2 regions of the Fulverythrobacter fulvus genome follow, and region 2 is predicted to be linked to the other one. Evidence: predicted binding sites of a transcription regulator. Region 2 holds the regulator's gene; the other holds the start of a gene.
The links. The regulator LexA, encoded in region 2, represses DNA repair genes until DNA is damaged. The targets are predictions, from matches to a motif close to GTTCCNCNCTTGTTCT.
Positions count from the first base shown of each region.

Region 1: a site for LexA is predicted at 6,150-6,165, ahead of WFP36_RS01975 (S24 family peptidase). Genes of this name have one in related genera too.

Region 1 is NZ_JBANRM010000001.1:425,154-433,481, forward strand. It holds gene WFP36_RS01960 (type I restriction endonuclease) at 1-1,822, opposite strand, end outside; gene WFP36_RS01965 (restriction endonuclease subunit S) at 1,819-3,087, opposite strand; gene WFP36_RS01970 (N-6 DNA methylase) at 3,080-5,767, opposite strand; gene WFP36_RS01975 (S24 family peptidase) at 6,236-6,877, shown strand; gene WFP36_RS01980 (thermonuclease family protein) at 6,890-7,315, shown strand; gene WFP36_RS01985 (DUF5818 domain-containing protein) at 7,312-7,617, shown strand; gene WFP36_RS01990 (DUF6961 family protein) at 7,617-7,814, shown strand; gene WFP36_RS01995 (hypothetical protein) at 7,839-8,078, opposite strand; gene mobF (MobF family relaxase) at 8,149-8,328, opposite strand, start outside.
Region 2 is NZ_JBANRM010000001.1:217,323-225,650, reverse strand. It holds gene trpD (anthranilate phosphoribosyltransferase) at 1-500, shown strand, start outside; gene trpC (indole-3-glycerol phosphate synthase TrpC) at 535-1,320, shown strand; gene moaC (cyclic pyranopterin monophosphate synthase MoaC) at 1,485-1,961, shown strand; gene WFP36_RS01045 (molybdopterin molybdotransferase MoeA) at 1,966-3,162, shown strand; gene lexA (transcriptional repressor LexA) at 3,233-3,925, shown strand; gene WFP36_RS01035 (ComEC/Rec2 family competence protein) at 3,932-6,151, opposite strand; gene gltX (glutamate--tRNA ligase) at 6,180-7,622, shown strand; gene WFP36_RS01025 (citrate synthase) at 7,635-8,328, shown strand, end outside.

The DNA.
Region 1 (8,328 bases), 210 kb from region 2:
TTAGCGGGTCGGCGGCATTCAGAACGCGTGCGCGCGTCGCATAGCGATCCTTGATCGCCTCCCGCTCCTCAAACGACTTCCCAGCGAAGGTCGCATTGAACAGTCCATCCAGCGTGCCCTTGTCGGTCACATCGGCTTTCAGTTCGCGCCCCTCGTAGAGGATCTTCACGATCGCACCGTCCGCCTCAGCATCCCGAAGCAGGTAACGATCGATGTAGGTGCCGAAGATTTCCCGCGTCTTCTTCTTGCTCTTTTCCTCGATCGGGGTTCCGGTGAAGCCGATCCGCGCAGCGTTTGGCAGGGCGTCCAGAAGATTCTGGTGCAGCCCGCTTGTGTGCGACCGGTGCGCCTCATCGATGAGGACCAGAACGTCCTCGCTCTCGTTCAACACGGGGAAGGCCTGTCGCTCGCCGATCTTTACAACCAGCTTACTCACACGCAGCTGGTCAGGCTTGGTGGGGAGGAGCGCGTCATTCTCCGGAGCCTGACGCTCGTCATTCTCGGCAGCGAATACGATTTCCTGCTCGTCGCCGCCGTTCCGCTCTTGCAGCTTCTGGATCATCACGAACACCAGGTCGGGTTCCTGGCGGCCCAGATGCGCTTTCGCGCCGTCGGCATTCCGCGCCACCCGCATGACCTGACCGGCGAGCTTCGCCGTCTTCGACAGCTGGTCCTCGAGATCGGTCCGGTCCGTGACCACGACCACCTTGAACCGCCGAAGCTCCGGAAGTGTCCGCAGTTTCTTGACAAGGAACACCATGGTCAGGCTCTTGCCCGACCCCTGGGTGTGCCAGATGATGCCGCCCCGGCGATCCGTCATGCCGTCCTGACGGCGCGTCTTGCCCTCGCGCAGCCGATTGAGCGCGATGTGGACCGACCGGAACTGCTGATAGCGTGGCACGACCTTGATCCGAACGCCATCGTCCGTCGTCATGAACACGGTGAACGATCGTATCGCATCGAGCAGATACGCCGGCCGCAAAAGACCTGCGGCGAGCACCTCCTGCTGCACCAACTCAGTGCCGGGCGCCTTGCCGATCTCGCGGCAGACCTCGTCAATGGCGGCGCGCGTATGCTCGATGCCGATCGGCTTGACCGACCGCCACGGCAAGAAATCGTCGGGCCTGGCCGTGACGGAGCCGACGCGCGCGTCGTAATAGTCTGTGGAGACCAGAAGCTGGTTCGTCCAGAACAGGCGCTCTGCCCCCTCATTCTTCTCGGGAACGCGGCGATTGGCGTAACGACGCATCTGGTCGATAGCGGTGGCGATGGGGTCGGTGACGGCAGGGCTCTTGGCCTCGATCACCACCAGCGGCAGGCCGTTCACGAACAGCACGATGTCCGGCACGATGAAGCCCCGGTCGCCGCTTGCGCCGGGCGGGTCAACACGGAACTGGTTCACGGCGACGAACTCGTTCTCGTCGTCCGGCTCGAAGCCGATGAAGCGCACGCGGCGTTCGTGCTCTCCATCGGGGCCAGAGACATTGACGCCGCGCACGATCTTGTCGTGCAGTTCCTCGTTGATCGCGATGAAGTCCCTCGCCGTCGGGCGTTCGAGCTGCGAGATCGCCTGTTCGATGCGGCGATCGTCCAGCCATTCGGACCCATCGTCGCTGCGGTTCAGGCGTCGCAGCGCCGCCTCAAGCCGGTCGCGCAACAATGTCTGCTGAAAATCGGTGCGGCCAAGCAGGTGATAGTCCTTGCGGCCACTGGCCGGGTCTTCGTCTGCGCCCTCGAAATGCCGCCAGCCCATCGCGCCCAGCTGGCGCAGTAGCGGGCGCTCGACCACGTTCAGCTCATCCAGGCGGTCGATCTGGCTCACTCGGCCGCCTCCAGAATGGCAGCGACGAGCTTGCGGCCACTGAGGAGATCATCGCGCAACCCTTCGCGAAGTGCCGCGAGCTTGGCGCGCTCGCGGCGGTGATCCTCGATCGCAGCAGAAACACCGCTCACGCGTTCGATGATGGCGCGTTGTTCGTCCAAGGTATCCGGAACGGCAATCAAGGCCCGCCGAAGGTTTGTTGGATTGATGTTGACCTGCTGGACACCCGGCGTCGCGAACTGCCGGATCGCGCGCTGGACTGGAGCCCAGTTCAGCCAGAGGTGCAAGAACTCGGGCAGCAATTCGTCACCACAGTGAAGCCGCACAAGATAGGAGGCGAAAGCAGGGCCAGGTTCGTCGTGCCGCCAGATGGCGGCCTTGCCGACATGCTCCCAGCTGTTGGTGCGGTTGAACAGCACATCGTTGCGCTGCACCCGGAACCGCTCAACCGCATGCGCCGGTGCATATTTCAGGTCGGACAGGTCAAACTCACCGTCCTGGATGTTGTTCATCCGCAGAACAGGAATGCCGCCAATGATATCGCCCAACGACAGGTTAGTGCCATACTCCGCGCTGATGACGAAGCGTCCGAGGTTCTCGATTTTCCAAGCTGGTGGACGCGGGCCAACATCTGTCTCGATCAGCGCAGATGAAACGCGGGGTGAGCCGTCATCCGAGACGCCGCGCGCGAGCAACTCGTCGATCAGGCCGACGCGAATTGTCCGCAGTTTCTCGATCAGCGCATCGGTCTCGATGATCGCGTCGTCGAGCGCATCGAGGACATCAGCGATGAAGAGCTGGGACGGTCCGTCCAGTGCCGCCAACTTCACTCGAAGCAGGTCTGACTCGTTAATCGCGGGATAGTTCGAACCGACTTCAAACTGGGTGACCTGCCGCTTAAATTCATCAAGAAACAGCGCGTGGAACAGAAAGCGTCCGTCAACGCCATCCTTTGGAGAGAGCACGGCAAAGCCCGTGGATGCAATCACTGGGAGGTCGGCCGTGGCACGAACCATCCCATGACCCATTAAGCTTGGTCGGACGGTCGAAAACAGCACGTCACCCGGCTTTACAACTCTTCGCGCACGGCTGGGGCTGCCGGCAAAAGTAAGCACTCTCGCCTTCTGCCAGTCGATGCTGCCTTGGTTGACGCTGCTTAAGTCGATGTATCGAAACTGAAAATCACTCGGCGTCTCTCGCCCAAGGCTCTGGACGTTAGCATCGCAGTATTGGCTGAGCGATGTCGTGGTGAGATTTTCAAGCATACCTGAGTTCCTTCAGGTATTGGTCCAGCCGCGTCGTCGCGTCGGTCCTTCGCCCCTCGATGTGCTTTAGGCTGACCCGATACTTATCCCAGAGACGCTCGAGACTGGAGACCAAGGTCCCGACACGACGCGCACGGGCACGCTCGAGCCGATCGAAAAGCCGCTCGCGGTCGATGGCGAGCACCAGTTCGCGGCAATCACCGTCATCGAGTTCGGCCCGCGCTGCTGTCAGCCGCTCGACAAAGGCCGCTTTCAGCCGCCGCAGCGTGGCGCGCGCCGCCTTCAGCTCCTCCTTGATCGCTTCATAGGGGGCGAGCATCGCATCGATGGTCTCCGCTTCGTCGACAAGCGGCGCGAGACGGCGATTGAGGTCGGCAAGTTCGGCCTCAGCCTCCCGCACGTTCATTCCCTGCGCCCGCATCCAGTCGATTGAGCCCTTGGACGGCTTTCCAGCAGGTGTGGTCTTCACCAGCTCCTTGCGGCGCTTGTCATCCTCGCCCATCTCGGCGCGCAGGTCCTTGCGGCGCTTCTCCAACAACTTGGGCAGCGCGGTGCCGTCCTCCGCGCCATCCATCCAGTCCTCGGCGCCTTCGACACCGTCACCGCTTTCCCAAGCGTCCTTTTCGGCCTTGATGCGCTCCACCTCGGCTTGCGCTGCGGATAGTTGGGTCACATAGTCGGCCATCCGGTGCCGCACGAAGGGATGGGCGAGCAGCTCCTCAAGCGTCACCTTCACTGTCTTCTTGACGTCGCTGTCCTCGTCGTCGTCGGCCTCTTCGTCTTCGAGCGCGGAACGCAGCGTTTCGACCCAGCCGTCGACAAGCTCGGCAAAACCGTTCTCGACGATAACACGGAGTTCGTAGCGGATTTCGTCCCACCAGCCCGCGATGGCGCCCATAAGCGCATAGCGATCGACGCAGCCGACCGGCAGCATCGCCGGCTCGAAACTGTCGAGCAGCTCCCGGCGCAGCGGCATGAGGCGCTTGGTGGTTGGCAGGTCTGCCAGCCCGGACTGCGCCGAAGCCCACCAGGCATCGAAAGCGCCCAGCATCTCTCCGGCCCGGGCGGCGACGCCAGCGTCGGTTTCCACCAAGGCACGGATGTCCGCCCGCTTTGCCACGGCGGGGGCGAAATCGGCGTAGTCGGAATCGCGGTCGCAGAACGGCACGCCAACGTCGAAGCCCTGCGCCATTGCCTGCGGGCGGATGGCTTCGATCTCGCGCTTCGGCAAACCGCCATGAAGGTGCGCGCGGACATCGTGCGGCTCCGGCGGTGGGCTACTGTCGGCGTATCGACGGATGTTCAGGTTTCCGGCTTCGTCCTCGATAATGGCCTTGTTGTCGACTACAGCCGCAAAGCCGGGCACATCGGCGAAGGCATTATAAGCGCTGATGATCTTTTCGATGTGCTCCGGATCGATGAAGTTCTGCGCACGGCCTTCGCGATATTCGCGGTCGGCGTTGATGAAGAGCACCTTGCCCTTGCGCGCTTCGGGTTTGCCGCCCGGATGGCGCATCACCAGGACACAAGCCGGGATACCGGTGCCATAGAAGAGATTTTGGGGCAGGCCGATGACCGCCTCGATGCAATCATCCTTGAGTAGCGCTATCCTGATCTTCTTCTCTTCGCCACCACGGAACAGCACGCCGTGGGGCATCACGACCGCCATCTTGCCGTTCTGCTTGAGGCTCGCCAGCATGTGCTGCGCGAACATGAGGTCGGCCTTTTTGCCCGTCGTCGGGCACCAGCCGAAGCGGAACCGGTCGCCGAACTGGATGCCGCGCTTAGTGTAATTCTGGCTGAATGGCGGGTTGGCGATCACCCGGTCGAAGCGCATCAGGCGACCGTCGTCAAGGTGCTTCGGTTCCAGCAGCGTGTCGCCATTCCGGATGTCGGCGTCGGGAACGCCGTGCAGCAGCAGGTTCATCCGGCAGATCGCCCAGACAGCCCCGTTATCTTCCTGCCCATAAAGGCGCAGCCGCGGTCCTCCGTGCTGGAGGGCGTGCTCGTTCCCCTGGTTCAGCATGCCGCCGCTGCCACAGGTTGGATCGTAGAGCGACGTGCCACCCTGCGGATCGAGGATCCGCACCATGAGCTGCACGACCCCTCTTGGCGTGTAGAACTCTCCGGCCTTTTTGCCGGCGGAGTCCGCAAACTCGCTGATCAGATACTCGTAGGCAGCGCCGAGCAGGTCCGGAAATTCGAAATCCTCATCCAGAAGCCGGTACTTGTTGAAGTGGCTGATGAGCCGCCGCAATTTCTCGTCGGGAATTTCGGATTCGCCGATCTTGCGGGCAAAATTGATGTGACCCAAGACGCCCGACAGCGCCTGATGGTTCGCGTTTTCCAAGCCAGCCAGAGCCTTATTCAACTCGTTGGCGACATTTGAATGGACGTCATCCAGCAGCCTTGTCCATCTGGCTACGGGCGGAACAAAGAACGACTTCTCGTATGATGATGGATGGTCTGCCCGCTGCAGTGCCTCCGCTTCAGACCGCCCTTGGGCTCGCTGTTCCTTGAGAATTTTATCTCGCTGCTGCTCAAACACATCAGAACAACGCTTGAGGAACAGGAGCCCAAAAATATACTCCTTGAATTCAGAGGCATCCATCTTCCCGCGCAATATGTCTGCAGCTGCGAATAGATGACGTTCCAATTTTTCAAGGGTAAGCTTTGACATTACTATTTTGATCCAATTGGGAGTGCTTGAATCGCGATCTGATATCGTCGAGTGCCCCTACCCCTCGAAGTAGCCTTGGGGCAGGAAGCCCGCAACCACCTACCTTGGAGATCTGATTGATTTCCCACGCCGAGTAGGCTCGTTGACCGGCCAATGTGTCCTACGAGCGCGCGTAGCCCGCCTCAGCCGTGAGAGCCCTGCCTCAGGTAGCAAGTTATGCGCACTCTCGTCTTCTCTCTCGGGCGCCTGCCTGACCTAAGGTCAGCAACAAGCCTTGGGTCCCCGGCAACCAAGCGACCGAAGGTGCTCGGCGACGTCCGTGTTTGCGCCAGATATGCCTCGATCTGCTCTAGTAGCTCCATCGCCATCGACTCGTTTAAGGCTTGCGTTCTTGTTATGTTCTTACTAGGAAGGCTTCCTAGAGTCTAGGATCGATTTTCCTAGGTGCCCGCGATAGGACTGGCAGTCATGGACGACGCACGGAGAGCCCTGGACGAACTAATCCAGCAACGAGGGGTGAATTACTCCTCGGTTTCGCGCCTGTTGGGGCGCAATGCCGCTTACATCCAGCAGTATATTCGGCGCGGCAGTCCGAGGCAGCTGGACGAGCAGGATCGCTCGGTTCTGGCGCGATTTTTCGGGGTCGATGAGAAGGTTCTTGGAGCCCCTGCCCGCCGCTCAGGCCCGGTGGTCGAGCTCGTCCATGTGCCTTTGCTCAATGTCGAGGCATCAGCCGGCCACGGCGCTCTGGCCGAAATGGAAGCCAAATCCGCGCAGTTCGGCTTCGACGAGAAGTGGCTGCGTCGACTGACCGCGAGCAAGGCATCGAGCCTCTCGATTATCGCGGTCCATGGGGACTCCATGGAGCCCACCCTCCACGATGGCGACGAGGTTATGGTCGATCTCGGGGATGGCCAGTCGCGGCTGAGAGACGGGATCTATGTCCTGCGGATGGACGACATGCTGAGCGTAAAGCGGATTGCCCTCGAACCACAGGGCAAACGCGCGTCGGTCCTGAGCGACAACCCGGCTTATCCAAGCTGGCGCGGCCTCGAGAAACGCACCCTCAATATCGTCGGACGGGTTCTCTGGTTCGGACGGGCGCTCTAAGGTGGCCTTCTGATGCTTGCCCTGCTTGCCGCTTCGATCGTCGCTTCCGGGCAGACATTTACCTGCACGCCCACTCATGTCTGGGATGGTGATGGTCCAGTCTGGTGTGCGGAAGGCCCTCACCTGAGGATCGCGGGCATCGCGGCCCGGGAGATGGACGGCACCTGCCGGACCAATCAGCCCTGCCCCGCTGCCTCGGCGCTTGAGGCGCGCGATGCGCTGGTAGTGCTGATGGGCGGCTCGAAGGGAACAATCGCGACCGGACACGTGGTAGTCAGAGGTCCGCGGCTCACATGCCGCTCCGAGGGGTCCGCAGGTGGAAACAGGACCGCTGCCTGGTGCCGTCTGCCGTCAGGTGCCGATCTGTCATGCGCCATGATCAAGACCGGCACAGTCCTGCGCTGGGATCGCTACTGGAAAGGCCCGGCTTGCCGGTGACCAGCACCACGCATCTGGCCGGCGTCGTCGAATGGGCGGCCAACGGACCGGTGCTGCGAACCGATGATGGCGGGACTTGGCAACTCGACAACATCCGCCAGGTACGCAAATTCATCGGCGCTCGCGTCGAAGTGGTCGGGGAGCGTTCGGGGTTCAACGCCTTTGCCTGCTACCAGATATGGCCAGCCGGACAGCCTCGTCCGACTGCATTCAAACTCCGGCTCGAATTCCTCCTTGCCGCAGCCTTCGTCGCCTATGGTCTCTACGCGACGGTTGGCGGGGTGGTGAGCGCGCTCTGCTGATGCTGAGCGACTGGGAGCTCTGGGCCTGCGCAAACCATGTCCTACAGACCTATGGGGACAAGGCACCTTTGCACGTCGCCGAACAGATTGGGGCTCTCGCACTTGCAGGCGATGAGGCAGGCATTCGGACATGGCAGGCTATCGCCGAGCGGATTGTCCAGCTGAGCTCCAACGCCCCGGACAGGCCACTCCAGTAACCCCGCTCGACAAGCCCAATCAGTTCATCCGATCGGGGACAGATCGCCCGGAAACAGACACGATTGCTCGACTGGGGCACCATGGCTGTCGCCTTCGATGGTGAAGCCGCGCATGCGTTCGACCAAATGGCGAGCCAGATCGACCCTGGCGCTGCGCTGGGCGCGTGGATCATCGGCATTGAGCCGGACGAGCGTGTGCTCCGGCGCAACAGCCAGCGCGACTTCGAGATGGGTGAGGAGGATATCATCGGAGATTCGGGGCATGGGCCAATGAGAACAAATAAAGAACTTCACGTCAACCGGTCATGTGCGGACGCATGGGGACAACGGGACGCTAGATGCCGATCTCAAATGGCTTGGTGATCGACCGGTCAAGCTCTGGCGGCTTGCGTTCCGGTGCAGGAGCCACACGATCTTTGGCCTGACCTTTGGATGCCGCATCGTGGAGGAGATTGACCGTTTCCAGCGCCGAGCGCTTCATGCCGGCATTGCGCTCGACCGCCGCCTCGAGGTT
Region 2 (8,328 bases):
GCCGCCGCACGATCTTCAACCTGATGGGCCCGCTCGCCAATCCCGCCAATGTGAAGCGCCAGCTCGTCGGCATTGCCCGCCCAGCCTATGTCCCGATCTATGCCGAGGCGCTGCTGCGTCTGGGCACAGAGCATTCGATGGTCATTTCCGGCGATGAAGGGCTGGACGAACTCAGCCTGGCCGGGGGCAGTGAAATCGCCGAAGTGCGCGATGGCCGCATCCTGATGAAACGGATCGAGCCCGCCGATGCTGGCCTTCCCGCCGCGCCGCTCGCCGCGATCAAGGGCGGCGATCCCGTCCATAATGCCGCCGAATTGCGCAAGCTGCTGCTGGGCGAACACGGCCCCTATCGCGATGCCGTGCTGCTCAATGCCGCCGCAGCACTGATCGTCGCGGGCGAAGTGCAGGATTGGGTCGAAGGCGTGGAGGAAGCCGCCGAAGCAATCGACAAGGGGCTCGCCAAGGCGATCCTGGATTGCTGGATCGACGCGGTTGAATAAGAACAAGCCTAAGTGAAAATTCGGGGCCGGAACAATGGATAAACTCGCCGAAATCTGCGCCACCAAGCGCGAGGAAGTTGCCGCGCGCAAGCCGCTCGCTTCGCTGGCCGATCTCGATGCGCGCGCCGCCGGGCAGAGCGCACCGCGCGGCTTCCGCATGGCGCTGGAGGCCAAGGCTTCCCTCGGCTTCGGCCTGATCGCGGAGATCAAGAAGGCCAGCCCCAGCAAGGGCCTCATCCGCCCCGATTTCCACCCCGCCGACCATGCCCGCGCCTATGAAGCGGGCGGCGCAGCGTGCCTCTCGGTGCTGACCGATGCGCCCTATTTCCAGGGGCACGAGGATTTCCTGATCGAAGCGCGCGCCGCCTGCGCCCTGCCGGTGCTGCGCAAGGATTTCATGGTCGATCCGTGGCAGGTGGCCGAAGCCCGCGCCATCGGCGCCGATGCGATCCTGATCATCGTTGCCGCGCTGGAAGACGCACAGATGGCCGAGATCGAGGCTGCCGCCATCGAACGCGGCATGGACGTGCTGGTGGAAGTCCACAACGAGGCGGAGATGGAGCGTGCCGCCGCGCTCAAGTCCCGCCTCATCGGGGTCAATAATCGCGACCTCAAGACCTTCGTCACCGATCTCGGCACCACGGAACGCCTCGCCCCGCTGGCGCCGGAAGGCACTTTGCTGGTGGGCGAAAGCGGCATCAACAGCCATGCCGACATCCTGCGCCTTGCCAATGCCGGCGTGCGCTGTTTCCTGGTGGGCGAAAGCCTGATGCGGCAGGCAGATGTGACTGCGGCGACGAAGGCCCTGCTGGGCGCCTGAACATCCCACTCTGTCCTACAGGCCTTCACTCTGGCATGGGGATGGAATGAACGCACATTCGCACAGGGATTTCGGCCGCTTTTCCCGCTCGTCGCAGAGGGCCGCAAGCGATCACTCTGCACAGTGTCAACATTGTCAACTTCGGCGGAAAAGCGCGTAGCCAGATGACCAAGCTCACTCATCTCGACGAATCGGGCGCGGCCCGGATGGTGGACGTCGGCGCCAAGGCGGAAACGGCTCGCAAGGCAGTCGCAACCGGGCGTATCCGCATGTCGCCCGAAGCGCTGGATGCGATCCGCGAAGGCGACGCTCCCAAGGGTGACGTGCTCGCCGCGGCCCGCATTGCCGGGATCATGGCCGCCAAGAAGACGGGCGAACTGATCCCGCTGTGCCACCCGCTTTCGCTCGATGCCGTGACTGTCGACTTCACTTTCGAGGACGATGGCGTGCGCGCCACCGCCACGGCCAGCCTCACCGGGAAGACCGGGATCGAGATGGAAGCCATGACTGCCACCTCCATCGCGTTGCTGACCGTGTACGACATGGCCAAGGCGTTCGACAAAGGCATGGTGATCGAAGGCGTGCGCCTGCTCGCCAAGAGCGGCGGCAAATCGGGCGAATGGCGGGCACCGGAAGCCTAGGCAGATGAAGCCGCCCCTTCCCCTGAAAGAGGCTCAGGCCCGGCTGCTGGAAAGTGTCCATGCATTGCCGGCCGAGGATGTGCCGGTGGAGGCCGCGCTCGGCCGCTGCCTTGCCGCACCGCTCATTGCCCGGCGAACCCAGCCTGCCGCCGATCTTTCCGCGATGGATGGCTATGCCCTGCGCGAAGGTGAAGCCGGGCCCTGGCGCGTGGTGGGCGAAAGCGCGGCCGGGCACCCCTTCCCCGGAACAATTGCCCCCGGCGAAGCGATCCGCATTTCCACAGGCGCCCTGATGCCCGCAGGCGCGGATGCCGTACTGCTGCAGGAAAACGCCGCGCGCGATGGCGACAGGCTTAGCCTCAATGGCGAGGGTGAGCCGCGCGCGCGCCATATTCGCCGTGCGGGCTTCGACTTCCGCGGCGGTGACGAACTGCTCCCCGCAGGAACGCGGATCGGCCCGGCACAGGTCGCGCTCGCGCTTTCCTCCGGCAATGGCGCACTCGGCGTCCACCGCCGTCCGCGCCTTGCCATTATCGACAGCGGCGACGAACTGGCCGCCGATCCCGCCAAGTGCGCACCGCACCAGATACCCGCCAGCAATGGCGCGATGCTGGCGGCAATGACACAGGGGCTCGCCGCCGAAATCCGCCGCATCGGCCCGGTTGCCGACGATCTCGGCGCGCTGGCGGCGGCGTTCGATCGGGCAGGCGATGCCGAGTTGATCGTCACCAGTGGCGGCGCCTCGGTCGGCGATCACGATCTCATCCGCCCGGCGCTCGAAGCATGGGGTGCGCAAATCGACTTCTGGCGCGTGGCGATGAAGCCCGGCAAGCCGCTGCTCGTGGCCCGCAAGGGCAGCACGACCGTGCTGGGCCTGCCGGGCAATCCCGTTTCCAGCTTCGTTACCGCCTATTTCTTCCTGCTGCCCATGCTGCGAGCCCTTTCCGGGGATCGCCGCCCCCAGCCCGCCCCGATCCCGCTTCGGCTTGCGGGGGAAATGCCGGCAGGCGGGGCAAGGCTGGAATTCGTGCGGGCCTTGCTGGTGGATGGCGAGGCAGTGCCGGTCAGCGAAAAGGACTCGAGTGCCCTGCGTGCGATGGCCACTGCCGAATTGCTGCTGGAACGGCCTGCCAATGCCCCTCCAGCCACGCAGGGAAGCGTTGTTCCGGCCTATTGGATCGGAAATGGCGGGGTTGCTTGACTTGTAGGAAGAAGTTGCCTAGTTGTTCCGCATTCGTTCCCTAAATGGAACATTTGAGGAGGCCGCTTCGATGCTCACCGCCAAGCAACATGAGCTTCTGTTGTTCATCCAGACCCGTCTGGAAGAATCGGGCATTTCCCCGAGTTTCGAGGAAATGAAGGAAGCGCTGGACCTCAAGTCCAAGTCCGGAGTGCACCGCCTGATTTCCGCGCTGGAAGAACGCGGCTTCATCCGCCGCCTGCCCAATCGGGCCCGCGCGCTGGAAGTGCTCAAGAACCCCGAAGATGTGAACGCCAAGGGCAGCAAGCCCGCCGCTCCGGCCAATGATGCGGTGAGCCGCATCGCGACGCCGCCGCGCGCTCCGGCCTTTGCCGCCAATGACGTGATCGAGATTCCGCTTCACGGCAAGATCGCCGCAGGCGTTCCGATCGAGGCGCTGGAAAGCGACCGCACATTGCCGGTTCCCGCTGCACTGCTCGGCGCGGGCGATCATTATGCGCTGGAAGTGTCCGGCGATTCGATGATCGAGGCCGGCATTCTCGATGGCGACTTCGCGCTGGTGAAGCGTACCGACCATGCCCGCGATGGCGAAATCGTGGTGGCGCTGGTGCGGAACGAGGAAGCGACGCTCAAATATCTGCGCCGCGAAGGTGGCCGCATTCGCCTCGATCCGGCCAATGCCGCCTACGATCCGCAATATTACGAACCGCATGAAGTGATCGTGCAGGGCAAGCTGGCGGGCCTGCTGCGCCAGTATCACTGAGGCAATTCATCGAGACGATGTGGCAAGCGCGCCCGGCCCTGTGTCGCGGCGCGCTTGTCTGCTTCTCCACCAGCCATGATTGCCTTGCCCCTCGGCCACAGTCTTCACTTCATGCCTGCCGAGATAGATCGCGAGGCCACCGGTCTCGTCGAGGGAGCGGTGATCCGCCTTGATCCAACGCGGATGGCAGGATCGCGGCAGATAGCGGTCCGCCACGACGATGTCGGCCAGATCGCAGGCCGCGGCAAGTTGACGCTCGTCGATCCGCTCCTTGCTCAGCGCCAGCAGCAAGTGCCACTCGCGCCCACCCCGGTTTAGGGTCGCAACGCAGAAATCCGCGCTGCAGCGGGCTCCGTGCCACTGGGTCAATATCTGGACCTCGCCTTCGGTCCCGGCCATTTCCTGAAGAGTCTCGCGGGCAAAGCTGCTGCGCGATTCCCGCAGGACCAGCAGCCGCTCGCCTTCACCCGAAATGCCGACTTCCCGCCCGTCGCGCGAAATCAGGACATCCGGCACCGGCGTGATCGCCAGCAGGAAACAGGCAAGTCCCAGCGGCACTGCCGCAAAGAGCCGCACTCGCCCGCGCCACAACCCGAGCCAGAGCCCGCCTGTGACAAACAGGGCGAAGGCGCCCTTGCCCATTTGCGGCATCAACTTCACTGCGCCCGGCTGATCGGCGGTGAAATGGGCCAGCGCCAGCAGAAGCTCGAGCGATTTACCCGCCAGCCACCATGCCGGGCCGCCCAGCCCGACAGTGTCGAGCGCCAGCCCCAGCGCGATCAGCGGCATGGAAACGAAAGTCGTCAGCGGGATCGCGACGACATTGGCAAAGGCCCCGTAAAGCCCGGCGCGATGGAAATGGAACAGCACGACCGGCATCAGGGCGAATTCGATCACCAGCCCGGTAAGCAGCAGCATCGTCCCCCGGCGAAGCGCCAGCACCGGCCAGCCTTCATCGCGCGGGGCGAGGAAGGCCCGCACCGGACCGGCACCGTGCAGCGCGACGATCGCGATCACTGCCGCAAAGCTCATCTGGAAGCTCGGCCCCACCAGCGCTTCCGGCCAGAGCAGCAGCACGAATGCGGCCGCCACCGCGATGAGCCGCAAGGAGAGCGGCTCGCGCCCCAGGGCCAGCGCCAGCAATACCAGCACCGTACCGACGCAACTGCGCACTGTGGGAACCTCGGCCCCGGTCAGCAGGGTGTAGCCGATCCCCGCCAGTGCCGCGATGGCCGCCGCTGCCACGGGCAGGCGTACGCGCAGCGCCAGCCATGGCCACAAAGCCAGCAGCCTGATTGCGATGAAATAGGCCGCCGCGATCACCGCACTGACATGCAGCCCGCTGATCGATAGGAGGTGGGAGAGCCCGGCATCGCGCATCGCCACCTCGTCCGCGACCGCGATGGCACCCCGGTCGCCGCTCGCCAGCGCCGCGGCAATGGTACCGGGAGAACCGTCGAGCCGGGAACGGACATGATCCGCAAGACTGCGCTGCAAGGCGCCAAGGCCGCCGGACCGGGCGGCAGGCTCCACCAGTTCGGGCGAGGACAGGGCACTGCCTGTCCCCGCCAGCCCGTCAAACCAGGCGGCGCGGGCGAAATCGTAACTGCCCGGCAGTAGGGGCGGCGCGGGCGGCATGAGCCGGGCTCTGATCCTGACCCGGGCGCCCTCCCCCAATCCGGTAACGTCCTTTTCCAGCGGGAGATTGACCCGCACCTTGATTGCCCGCCCGGTTCCCGGCTCGCGCGTGGCGAGCACCAGCCTCACCCGGCCTTCGGCGGGCTGCTCGATCCGTTCGAGCACGCGGGCGTCGAATTCTCCCGCAACCGGCCGCGCAATCGGCTCCGTCCCGACCAATGAAGACTTCGCCCAGACGACCGCGACTCCGAGCGAGAATGCGAGTCCCATGGCGAATATTGCCATCCGCAAATGGGCGCGCCGGTCATCCGTGCGCCACAGGGCCAGTGCCGCCATGCCGCCCATGAACCCCGCCAGCATCGCAAATAGCCATTCCGCGGCGGTGCCAAGCACGAACCAGGCCCCGATTCCCGCGGAAAATGCCACTGCAAGCCAAGGTCCACGGTCGAATCCGGATGCGTCCAAAAATGCGTCGATCCTGTCTCCTGCGCTGGACAAGAGCCGTTCCATTCGCCAATGCGTCTGCTGCATCGCAGCATCCTGAGGCAGTTCCTCCAGCGGAACGGAAACGGGTGGGCTGTCTGCCATAAGAACAATGGAAAGGATCAAGTGGGTCATGGCAAGCGTTAGCGGCAATGCGTCGGCAACCGGCAGCACGGTAGTCACGCGCTTTGCGCCCTCGCCCACCGGTTTCCTTCACATCGGCAATGCCCGCACCGGCCTGTTCTCCTGGCTCTATGCCCGCCATCACGGCGGCAAGACGCTGCTGCGGATCGAGGATACGGACAAGGCTCGCTCCACGCAGGAAGCGATCGACGTCATTCTGGACGGCCTGGCATGGCTCGGCCTCGATTTCGATGGGCACACCTATTACCAGTCGCAGTTCGAGGCGCGTCACGCCGAAGTGGCGCATGACCTGATCGCGCGCGGCGCAGCCTATCGCTGCTATCTCACTCAGGAAGAACTCGCCGCTCGCCGGGAAAAGGCGCGGGAAGAGAAGAAGCCCTTCCGCATCGACAGCGAATGGCGCGATGCCGATCCCTTCACCTGGCCCGAAGGTCAGGATTATGTGGTGCGCATCAAGGCCCCACGTGACGGGGAGACGGTGATCGAGGATCTCGTTCAGGGCAAGGTGACCGTGAAGAATGCAGAACTGGACGATTTCGTCCTGCTTCGTTCGGACGGCACACCGACCTATATGCTCGCGGTGGTGGTGGACGACCACGACATGGGCGTAACCCACATCATCCGCGGCGACGATCACCTGAACAACGCCTTCCGCCAGCTGACCATCATCAAGGCGATGGGCTGGCCCGAACCGCATTATGCCCACATCCCGCTGATCCACGGCCAGGACGGGGCGAAGCTCTCCAAGCGCCACGGCGCCATGGGCGTCGGCGATTATCGCGACGAGTTGGGCATTCTGCCGGAAGCCCTGCTCAATTACCTGCTGCGCCTTGGCTGGGGCCATGGCGACCGCGAGGAATTTACCAAGGAAGAAGCGATCCAGCTCTTCGATATCGGAGACGTGGGCAAGAGCCCTTCGCGCTTCGACATCAAGAAGCTGCTGAACCTCAACGGCCATTATATCCGCGAGGCGGACAATGCCCGTCTGGCGTCGCTGATCGCCCCGCGCCTTGGCCCGAATGCCGATCTGGATAGGCTGGTGGCCGCCATGCCGGTGCTCAAGACCCGCGCGCGCGACATGAACGAACTGGCCGACGGCGCGGCCTTCCTGTTCAAGGCCCGCCCGCTGGAAATGACCGAGCAGGCGCAGGCGCTGTTGACCAGCGACGCACAACTGCTTTTATGGCGGATTTCAGGCCGTTTGGCGGCCGAAAACAACTGGACAACCGAAGCGCTGGAAGCCAGTTTGAAGGCGATGGCAGAGGAACTGGGGCTGGGCCTCGGCAAACTCGCACAGCCGCTGCGCGCCGCACTCACGGGGCAAACCACCTCGCCGGGTATTTTCGATGTCCTGGTCCTGCTCGGAAAGGATGAAAGCCTTGCGCGTATCGACGCACAGGCCGTTCCGGGTGACCAGGCTGTAGAGCTTTGAGGAGTACGAGACTTGGCTGACAAGCACGCGAAGCTTACCGTTGGAGACAAGAGCTACGATTTCCCCGTGCTGGAAGGCAGCGTCGGGCCGGATGTCGTCGATATCCGCAAGCTCTACGGCCAATCGCACATGTTCACATACGATCCCGGCTTCACCTCCACCGCATCGTGTGAAAGTGCCCTTACCTATATCGATGGCGAAGAAGGCGTCTTGCTTCACCGCGGCTATCCCATCGGCCAGCTGGCCGAACATTCCAGCTTCATGGAAGTGGCCTATCTGCTGCTGAACGGCGAACTGCCCAACGCCGCCGAATATGACAACTTCACGCGCACCATCACGCGCCACACCATGCTGCACGAACAGCTGGCCACCTTCTATCGCGGCTTCCGTCGCGATGCGCACCCGATGGCCGTGATGTGCGGTGTGGTCGGGGCCCTGTCGGCCTTCTATCACGACAGCACCGATATTTCCGATCCGGAACACCGCCGGATCAGCTCGCACCGCCTGATCGCCAAGATGCCGACCATTGCGGCGATGGCTTACAAATATTCCGTCGGCCAGCCCTTCATGTATCCGGACAACAAGCTGTCCTACACGGGCAACTTCCTGCGCATGACCTTCGGCGTGCCGGCCGAGGAATATGAAGTGATCCCGGCGGTGGAACGCGCGATGGACCGGATTTTCATCCTCCATGCCGACCACGAAC